DNA from 3 places in the Anaerostipes faecis genome. Region 3 is predicted to be linked to each of the others. Evidence: riboswitches for the same ligand, from Rfam matches in the RefSeq annotation. Region 3 holds a riboswitch; each other region holds the start of a gene.
What was found. Region 3 has a riboswitch for thiamine pyrophosphate ahead of QGT46_RS13460 (thiamine-binding protein). Riboswitches for the same ligand answer to the same signal wherever they lie in the genome.
Positions count from the first base shown of each region.

Region 1: it holds a riboswitch for thiamine pyrophosphate, as region 3 does, so the genes downstream of both, thiS (sulfur carrier protein ThiS) here and QGT46_RS13460 (thiamine-binding protein) in region 3, are expected to answer to the same signal.
Region 2: it holds a riboswitch for thiamine pyrophosphate, as region 3 does, so the genes downstream of both, thiC (phosphomethylpyrimidine synthase ThiC) here and QGT46_RS13460 (thiamine-binding protein) in region 3, are expected to answer to the same signal.

Region 1 covers NZ_CAJSYK010000008.1:89,339-92,619, forward strand. Annotated here, with positions in the region: gene thiH (2-iminoacetate synthase ThiH) at 1-352, opposite strand, end outside; gene QGT46_RS07420 (thiazole synthase) at 357-1,124, opposite strand; gene thiF (sulfur carrier protein ThiS adenylyltransferase ThiF) at 1,127-1,768, opposite strand; gene thiS (sulfur carrier protein ThiS) at 1,761-1,958, opposite strand; TPP riboswitch at 2,024-2,130, opposite strand; gene QGT46_RS07435 (amidohydrolase family protein) at 2,564-2,986, opposite strand; gene QGT46_RS07440 (GH32 C-terminal domain-containing protein) at 3,241-3,281, opposite strand, start outside.
Region 2 covers NZ_CAJSYK010000038.1:11,486-14,766, forward strand. Annotated here, with positions in the region: gene QGT46_RS16055 (hypothetical protein) at 1-855, opposite strand, end outside; gene QGT46_RS16060 (patatin-like phospholipase family protein) at 886-1,716, opposite strand; TPP riboswitch at 1,924-2,027, shown strand; gene thiC (phosphomethylpyrimidine synthase ThiC) at 2,120-3,281, shown strand, end outside.
Region 3 covers NZ_CAJSYK010000023.1:24,248-27,528, reverse strand. Annotated here, with positions in the region: gene QGT46_RS13470 (transketolase family protein) at 1-71, shown strand, start outside; gene QGT46_RS13465 (amidophosphoribosyltransferase) at 195-1,601, opposite strand; TPP riboswitch at 1,764-1,877, shown strand; gene QGT46_RS13460 (thiamine-binding protein) at 2,071-2,367, shown strand; gene QGT46_RS13455 (ABC transporter permease) at 2,336-3,100, shown strand; gene QGT46_RS13450 (ABC transporter substrate-binding protein) at 3,129-3,281, shown strand, end outside.

The DNA.
Region 1 (3,281 bases), on a different contig from region 3:
GTCCTGTCCCTGCGATAGCTTTGTATTCCTGTTCAATCTCTTCCATGGTGAGCTTTGCCCGGTGGATCTTATTGGTACAGTTAAAGCCGCAGTACACACAGTGATTGACACAGTAATTGGCAATATAAAGTGGTGTAAACAGACAGACCGTATTCCCGAAATGCTTCATTGTTTCCTTTTTTGCTCTTTTGGCCATTGGCTCCAGAAAATCCATGGCAGCCGGTGAGAGCAGAGCCTTGTAGTCCTCAGCACTCACCGTTTCTTTTGAAAGAGCTGTGATGACATCGTCTTTTGTGTAAACATTGTAGTCATATTCATCATATTCCTTTAACACTTCATCTAATATCTCCATCGCCCTAGTCCTCCAAAAATCCTGTCAGCGGAGATGAGGCATCTCCTCCATGGTCCAGGACCCGTCCCAGTCCGGCAAGGTATGCCTTTCTTCCTGCGTCAACTGCCATTTTAAAAGCCTTTGCCATGGATACCACATCTCCTGCCGTAGCTACAGCCGTATTTGCCAGTACGGCATCGGCTCCCATCTCCATTGCTGCACAGGCCTCGGACGGCTTCCCGATTCCGGCATCCACAATGACCGGAAGATCGGTATCATCAATCAGCATTTGGATAAAATCTTTCGTAAGGAGTCCTTTGTTGCTTCCGATGGGCGCTGCCAGAGGCATGACCGCGGCGGCGCCTGCACTTTCCAGGTCCCTTGCCGTATTCAAATCGGGGCTCACATAGGGAAGAACAGTGAAACCCTCTCTTGAAAGAATCTCCGTGGCTTTGATTGTCTCTGCGTTGTCGGGCATCAGATACTTTGTATCCCGTATCACTTCGATCTTGATAAAATCACCGCATCCCACTTCTCTTGCAAGCCTTGCAATGCGCACAGCCTCCTGGGCATTTCTTGCCCCGGAGGTGTTTGGAAGCAGTGTCACCGTATCCGGTATGTACTCTAAAATATTGCTGGAACCTGCCTCCTTTACCCGCCTGAGCGCCATAGTAACAATCTGGGCTTCGGCCGCATTTACAGCCTCCGCCGTCTTTTCCAGGCTGAACTTTCCGGTTCCAAGCAGAAACCTTGATGTAAATTCCTTTGTTCCGATTTTTAATGTATCACTCATCTTTATACCTCTTCTTCTCCTAAAATCAACCGTATCGCCATGTTCGCCTCGTGTCCCGCACAGATTGATACTCTGGCCGCAGTCAGTGATTCCTCTGTTGATATCCCATGTGTCCCGTCTCCGCACACATAAAGCCGTTTCATTTTCTTTGCCGTTTTTATCAGGTTTGAACTGTAAGATCCGGCCATCCCGCTGCCGGAAATAACGGTATTGTCAGGCAGCTGAGACAATACGCCGTTGACCAGCTCGGCTTTCGCCTTTGGCGAGTCAAATGCCTCGCAGATAATCGGATATGGCCGAAACAGCTCTGCCGCATTTTCCTGCGTCACCCTTCCGTCAAAAAATCCCAGTTCAATCCACGGGTTGACCTGGCGGATCAGTTCACTCATGGCTTCTGTTTTTTTCATGCCGATCTGGGAAATGGTGTATGCCTGCCGGTTTAGGTTGGATGGATCTACCCGGTCAAAATCTGCCAGAAACAGCTTCCTGATCCCCGTTCTTGCAAGCATCAGGGCTATATTGGAGCCAAGACCCCCAAGACCCGCAACGGCCACGGTTCCTTCCCTGAGCCTTTCCCTCACTTCCGGCGTCTGGCGTCTGTCCAGTTCCTGTTCAAATCGTTCTCTCGTCAGCATCTCATCCACCGCCTACGAAGCTGACGATCTCCAGTGTATCCGCCTCTGTCAGCATGATAGCTTCATACTCAGCCTTTGGGACGATCTTTCCGTTTCTCTCCACCGCAATGTGCTCAAGCCTGTAACCCTCTTTCAGAAGAAATTCCTTCAGAGTGATCCTGCTCTCGAGGAATCTTTTGTTTCCATTGACACGCATCATAACTCTCCTTTCGTTTCCCGGAGCCACAAACGAAAAAAAGATGAAGCGTAAGCTCCATCTCTGTGTTCTATCGATTGAAAACTCCCTACGCTAGTGCTAACTAACAGGTTCCATGAATCTTCGGGTTATACCCTCTTCTCAGCCGATAACATCGGTTCTCCAGTTTTACTTGTTTATGAAATTATATGGCAGACAACATTCCTCTGTCTTACCAAAAAATATTATAATCCTGTTATCTGAAAAATTCAAGTATATTTTTTGTCGTTTGCGCCGGCTTTTCTATCGTTTGCGTTTTTTCAGCACAGCCACGGTTCCGTATGGTACAAGTAATACATCAGAACATTTGCTTTTATTTCAACCTATTACTGCAGAACTATGCATATTAAAAACGCTTTTTCATTTGATCCGAAATGAACATAGTATATATGATAAATGAAGTTGAATCTCCTCCATCTTTATTGGAAAATCAAATGTAATGATAATCGAGTCATCCAAAGGGACTTCCTCTCAATCGGTCCCCGGAGGATGACTTTTTTGGTCGGATCATATCCGTCGCATATTTCAGCGCTCAAAGACCTTTCTTGCGCCCACATATTTCGCTGTGATCACTTCCGTGAAGCATCATTTAAGACAACAGCGTCAAACTCATATCCCTCCTCGAAACTTCCAACCTGCCCGAAAAAGCTTCCGCCTCCCTTGGTTCCAAGATAAAGCGCTTCCGAGTTTTCTGAGAGATGAGACTGCACATACAGACCGGTCTCTCTCTGAAATTTCCCAAGCTGCTCCATCAGTTCATCGGAGCAGGAAGGCAGAAGCCGCGGCGTCAGGATCATCTGCATCATCGTCCTGTCTTTCACAGTCTCATACCACTTTCTTGTCTCCTCGGCGGATGTCCGGGCATCCTCTTGCCTGTAATCATCGGGACAGTTCCGGTCCATGCATACCTTTCCCGCAAACCCGCAGATTCCTGCTTTCTCAAGCAGATCCATCAGCAAAACCGTGGCATCTCTGTGGATCGTCGCAAACACATTGACTCTGGATGTTTCACTTCACCTTTCCGTCTCCACAGACCAGATAAGAATCCTCGTGGCTCCGGAACTTCCCTGGTTCAGGCGTATAAATAATTTCTCCTTTTAAAGCAAAGCTATCCATTATCATATCCTCCTGAATCTATCTTCAGATCTTTAAGTGTGACTATAGTATCATAAAAATTGTTCAAACATACAAAAATCTGAAAATCTCCATTTCTACAGATAGGATACGCAAATAATACAATATATTATTATTTAATTTTCACTTTCAAAGTTTTCCTTACGCAACCTG
Region 2 (3,281 bases), on a different contig from region 3:
TTTTACAACCGTATCCAGATAACTGGCACCGTTCTGAATCATCAAAATAATGGACTTCATAATGACCATAGCCTTGTAGCGGTCGTCCTCGATCTCCTCCAGAATATAAGTAAACATCTCGGAGACTCCCGGCCATCCGGTCACGCCGTTGCCCATGGCAAGCGCCACATACTCATCTTCCGTATATTCCTTGAAATTAAGATCCTGATACTCGTTCCACTCGTCAAACACTTCGTTCCGGTCAAGGACCTCACGGCTCACCATAAACAGGCGCTTTGTTTTCTCATTGCGCAGCAGGATGCCGCTTCGCCAAAATACGATCCGGATCAGGAGAAACCTTTCCATCTCGTCATAAGATATCTTCTCCCCTGTCACCTGCACAAAAATATCATAGCAGTAATATACATCGAGAATACCGTAAGTAAACAGCATCCCGAAAATAACCTGCTCCCATCTTGTATGCCTTTCCATGATCTTCCCGGACTTGTGGCTCTTTAAAATAAAATAAAACAGATCCTTTGCCTCTATATTAACAGCCACCTGGTCCTCTTCCACATGAATGAAGCCCAGATACCGGAGCTGCTGAAGATCATTAAAATTGGGCTCCAGTGCAAACTGCCCATCCTTCTGTTCCCAAAGTTCAAACAAAAGTTCAATTGCCTCCAACTGAAGCATCCAGAGAAGAACCTGGGGCTCATCGATGAGTCTGCCGGCGATCTCCCCGGCCAGTTCAAGCTTGGCTGCATCTGCCTGCACCGGCAGAAAGAGGCGTTCACAGATTACTATTAAATTTCTTGTCTTATTGGTAGATAGTTCTTCTACATACGGCCGCTCTGAATACAAAATTCTTGCCATCCTGACCACCTCTTCTTCTAATTTATTGTATCACAGTTTTTTGATTTCTTCTATTCTTTCTATTGCCATATCGTATCCCATCTGATAAGTCTCCCTGAGCACATCGATATCCTTTTCAAAACTGTCAATGGGATGATCCGGCCTGAGAATCACAGCCTTTCCTTCTCTCTCCAGTCTCTCGCAGTACCGGACAGTGCGGTTGTACTCCACATGACGGTTCAAAAGCAGGTCCGGAAGCTTCGGATACTTTCTTTTCAGCAGCCTTGATGTAACCTTATGGCTTTTGCTGAGCTCCTTTTTATATCCCTTTGGTCTTGTGAGTACGATCAAATGCTTGTCATTGCCGTCCCGTATCGCTTTGCGAACCGGGATCGGATCTGCGATTCCTCCGTCGAAATAAGGAACACCGTCCAGATTGATCGCCGGGAAAATAAGCGGCAGTGCGCAGGTTGCCCTCAGCATCATGCACTCCTCATCCAAGTCTTTTCCGTCTTTGTACTCGATTTCCCCGGTCAGGGCATTGGTAACTCCCACTAGGATTTTTCCGTCATATTTGTAAAAGGTGTCCCAGTCAAACGGATATAATTTATTTGGGATCACATTGTAAACAAAATTCAGCCCGAACAGGCTTCTTTCTTTGATAAGATTCTGTCTTCCTACATACCTGGGATCATTTCTGTGATTCATAAGGATCTGAAGATTTCTCTCCCTCTGTCTGGATACGTAAGAAAAGCCGTCACAGATGCCGGCTGACACTCCGATCACATACGGAAACATAATGTCGCGGTCCAACAGGGCATCCATCACCCCTGCGCTGAAAATAGGCCGGAATGTCCCGCCCTCTAATATTAAACTTGCCATTTTCTCTCACTCCTAACTGCGTTTGGGCACTCCCCGTAATCCGCGGAAATGCTTCTCCTTTCCTTTATTATAACACAAAAACTGGAAACTTATTGTATGAGTTTTTATCACTTGATTGTCTCTTTTGGCTGATATTGCAATTTTCAAACCATTGCACTTTCTAATAAACAATGATACAATACGAAAGATGACCTTTAAGGTCGTTTTTGAAACTAAAATGGGAGCTTTTACGGGCTGAGAGGAAGGATGAACCTTCGACCATCATACCTGATTTGGGTAATGCCAACGTAGGGATTTAGATGCTTATTGTAACGGAAGCATGTACATTAAAAAGTAATGTTCCGAAAACTAAATACTGCATTTTAGATTCCCTCCCGACTGATTGAAACGAGGAGGTTGTAAGATGACTTACACAACACAGATGAATGCCGCCAGAGCCGGCATCGCGACCAAGGAAATGGAAACTGTAGCTGCCTATGAAGGAATGGATCTTCAAAAGCTTATGAATGAAGTTGCCGCCGGAACAATCGTCATACCGGCCAACAAAAATCATAAATGCTTAAAGCCGTTCGGCATCGGCAATTCCCTGAAAACAAAGATCAATGTCAACCTTGGAACATCCAGAGACTGTCTGAATATGGATGTGGAAATGAAGAAAGTAAACCAGGCTGTCTCCATGGGTGCTGAAGCGATCATGGATCTTTCTTCTTTCGGGGACACTCAGACCTTCAGAAGAAAGCTTGTGGCTGAATGCCCGGCCATTCTGGGCACTGTTCCGATTTACGATGCCATCGTATACTACAACAAGGCTCTCAAGGATATCACATCCAGAGAATGGATCGACATATTTAAAATGCATGCGGAAGACGGAGTCGACTTCATGACCATTCACTGCGGGATTAACCGCAGTACTGCAGACCGTTTTAAGGCCATGAAGAGACAGATGAACATTGTTTCCCGCGGCGGATCATTGATCTTTGCCTGGATGGAAGCTACCGGCTGTGAAAATCCGTTCTTTGAATACTATGATGAGATTTTGGACATTTGTAATGAATATGACGTTACTCTAAGCCTCGGGGATGCCTGCCGTCCGGGGTGCATTAAAGACGCCAGCGATATTTCTCAGATCGAGGAGCTGGTAACTTTGGGAGAATTGACGGCCCGGGCCTGGAAAAAGGATGTCCAGGTAATGATCGAAGGACCCGGACACATGCCAATGGACCAGATACAGGCAAATATGAAAATTCAGCAGACTATATGCAAAGGTGCGCCTTTTTATGTGTTAGGGCCGCTGGTTACCGATATCGCCCCTGGATATGACCATATCACTTCAGCGATCGGAGGTGCCATTGCAGCGGCATCCGGTGCAAGCTTCCTGTGTTATGTTACACCGGCCGAGCATCTGCGTCTTCCAAATGTAGACGATGTAAAAGAAGGCATTATGGCTTCAAAGATTGCAGCCCATGCGGCGGATATCGCCAAAGGCATAAAAGGAGCAATCGATTGGGACAACCAGATGGCCAAGGCAAGGCAGAAGCTTGACTGGGAGGCCCAGTTTGATCTGG
Region 3 (3,281 bases):
CGGAATTTTTACAAGAGGAATTTGGGCTGACGGCAGAACACTTGAAAAAGGAGATAGAGAACTATTTATAGAAGCATTCAAAAATGTAGATAATTGATTTAATAGGAGTATTTTTAATAAACCTCCAAACTGATATAAGATGAACTTATCAGTTTGGAGGTTTTTATAATATCAAAGGCGATCTTACATATATCCTACTCTTTCCCATCCCAACAATAAGTACAAAGTTTCTTAGGATCTAATCCGACAGACTCAATCATATCATCCAGCCTGTGATACCGGAGTGATGTAAAATTCAGCTGCTTACAGATCTCATCTATCATACCCTGATATTCCGGGGAGTCCGGATTTGAAAACTTCTCCAGATGTACATTCTTGTAATCTCCGCTGATCTGTTCAATGATCCGGCGTGTGATCAGATCCATTTCAGAAGTAGACCGTGAGAAATTCAAATATTTGCATCCGTATATGATCGGCGGGCAGGCCGGGCGGACATGAACCTCTTTTGCACCGCTCTGATAAAGGAATTCTGTGGTTTCCCGGAGCTGGGTTCCCCTTACGATGGAGTCATCAATCAATAAAAGGCTTTTATCCTGGATCAGTTCGTGGACCGGGATCAGTTTCATCTTGGCGATCAGATTCCTTTTGCTCTGTATGGTCGGCATAAAGGAACGCGGCCAGGTCGGTGTATATTTAATAAATGGTCTGGAAAATGGGATTCCGGATTCGTTGGCATATCCTATAGCATGTGCGGTTCCTGAATCAGGGACTCCTGCCACTGTATCCGGTGAGGCATCATCACGCTGAGCCAGCTTCTTTCCGCACTCATAGCGCATTTCCTCCACGCTGATTCCTTCATAAGAGGACGAAGGATAACCATAATAAACCCAAAGGAAAGTACAGATCTTCATATCTTCGCCTGGCTTTGCCAGAGTCTGAATGCCTTCGGGCGTAAGAATCACGATCTCTCCGGGACCAAGCTCACGTTCGGCCACATATCCAAGATTCAAATAGGCAAAACTCTCAAAGGAAATACAGTAGCCATCGTCTTTTTTGCCTACAGCAATCGGAGTGCGGCCCATTTTGTCTCTGGCGGCATAGATGCCTTTCGGTGTCAGAAGCACGATCGTCATGGAACCGTCGATGACATCCTGTGCATGCTGAATTCCTTCCACGAGATGTTCTTTCTGATTGATGATAGCAGCAACCAGCTCCGTTGCGTTAATATCTCCGCCGCTCATTTCAAGAAAATGTGTGTAGCCTGAATCAAACATCTGCTTTATAATTTCATCCGTGTTATTGATCTTTCCTACTGTCATGATCGCGTAAGTACCGTGGTGGGAGCGAACGATCAGCGGCTGCGGTTCGTAATCGGAAATACAGCCGATGCCCATATATCCGTGCATTTTGTTGACGTCTTTGTCAAATTTTGTCCGGAACGGAGCATTTTCTATGTTATGAATGGCCCGGTCAAAACCGTCGTCTTTACTGTAAACCGCCATACCGGCACGTCTTGTCCCAAGATGGGAATGATAGTCTGTCCCAAAATATAAATCAAAAACACAATCCTGTTTTGAAGTGACACCAAAAAATCCGCCCATAAATTCCTCCGATTTGTAAATAAAATTATATTGCTGTATTTATTATAACCAAACGGAAGGAACGGGACAAGGAAAGATTGGTATTCTTTCGAAATGGGAATTGATTTAATTCAATATATTCATTATAATACAAACATACCGTTAAACCGAGACATACGAAAACTTTATATACAGGGGTGCTGGCAGACTGCCGGCTGAGAGTAAGACGAGAAGAAGTCTTTAACCCTTATACCTGATCTGGGTAATGCCAGCGTAGGAATAAAACAGTACAGTTGTACATGAGACTATTTCCCCGTTGGATTTTATCCGGCGGGGTTTTTATTTCATAGTAAAGTTCTACGACCTTCCCTATGAAATAAAAATGCTCCGCAGGTTGTGCACAGATGCGCAAGGAAATTATTTGCCTTTGGCAAATTGCATCCGGCACGCAAAGTTGTCAAGGAAACAGATTTACGAGGAGGAAAGAAATATGAATGCAAGCGTAGCGATCCAAACACTGCCGGAGGCAGCCAATGACGAAGAATTGATCCGTATTGTGGATCAGGTAATTGATTATATTAAGAGTACGGGACTGAATTATTATGTGGGACCGTTTGAAACTGCGATTGAGGGTGACTACGATGAACTGATGGACATTGTGAAAGAGTGTCAGCATATCGCTGTCCGTGCGGGTGCACCGTCGGTTGCGGCTTACATTAAAGTGTCCTATAAGCCAGAAGGGGATGTGCTTACCATTGATAAAAAAGTTACAAAACACCACCAATAAACTGTGGCCGGCAGCGGCGATCCTTGTGCTTCTGGCAATATGGCAGACTGCCAGCGGGACAGGGATGGTTTCAAAATTTCTGCTTCCGTCGCCGGTGGATGTGGTCAAGGCATTTGTGAATGATTTTTCACTGCTGATGACGAATGCGAGAGTGACCATAATTGAATCGTTTATCGGTCTGCTGATAGGCGTTGTCATTGGTTTTTTTATGGCAGTGCTCATGGATCATTTCGATAAACTGTATAAGGCATTTTATCCGCTGATCGTGTTGACGCAGACGGTGCCCACAGTGGCCATTGCGCCGCTCCTTGTATTGTGGTTTGGATATGAAATGCTTCCAAAGGTAATCTTGATTATTATCGTGACATTTTTTCCGATTACTGTGAGCCTGCTGGACGGCTTTCGTTCGGCGGACAAAGATACAATCAGTCTGATGCGATCCATGGGTGCGTCAAAGCTGCAGATATTCCGGTATGTGAAATTTCCGGGATCTCTGGGCCAGTTTTTTGCCAGCCTGCGGATTTCAGCTTCCTATGCAGTTGTGGGAGCCGTCATTTCAGAATGGCTGGGAGGATTTGAAGGTCTGGGCGTCTATATGATCCGGGTTAAGAAAGGTTTTGCATTTGACAAAATGTTCGCGGTGATCTTTATGATTTCTGCGATCAGTCTGCTGCTGATGTGGGCAGTCAATTTTCTGCAGAAGAAATGTATGCCATGGGAGAGCCGGGAATAGCCGAAAAAGTGAAAAGAGGATGATGATTATGAAAAAGAGAATGTTAGCTGTATTCCTTTCTGCATTATTAGCTGTATCAATGACTGGATGCGGATCAAAGAAAGAGGAAGCCGGAGACGGAAAGCTTAAAAAGATTACATTTGTTCTGGACTGGACACCGAATACTAACCACACAGGTATT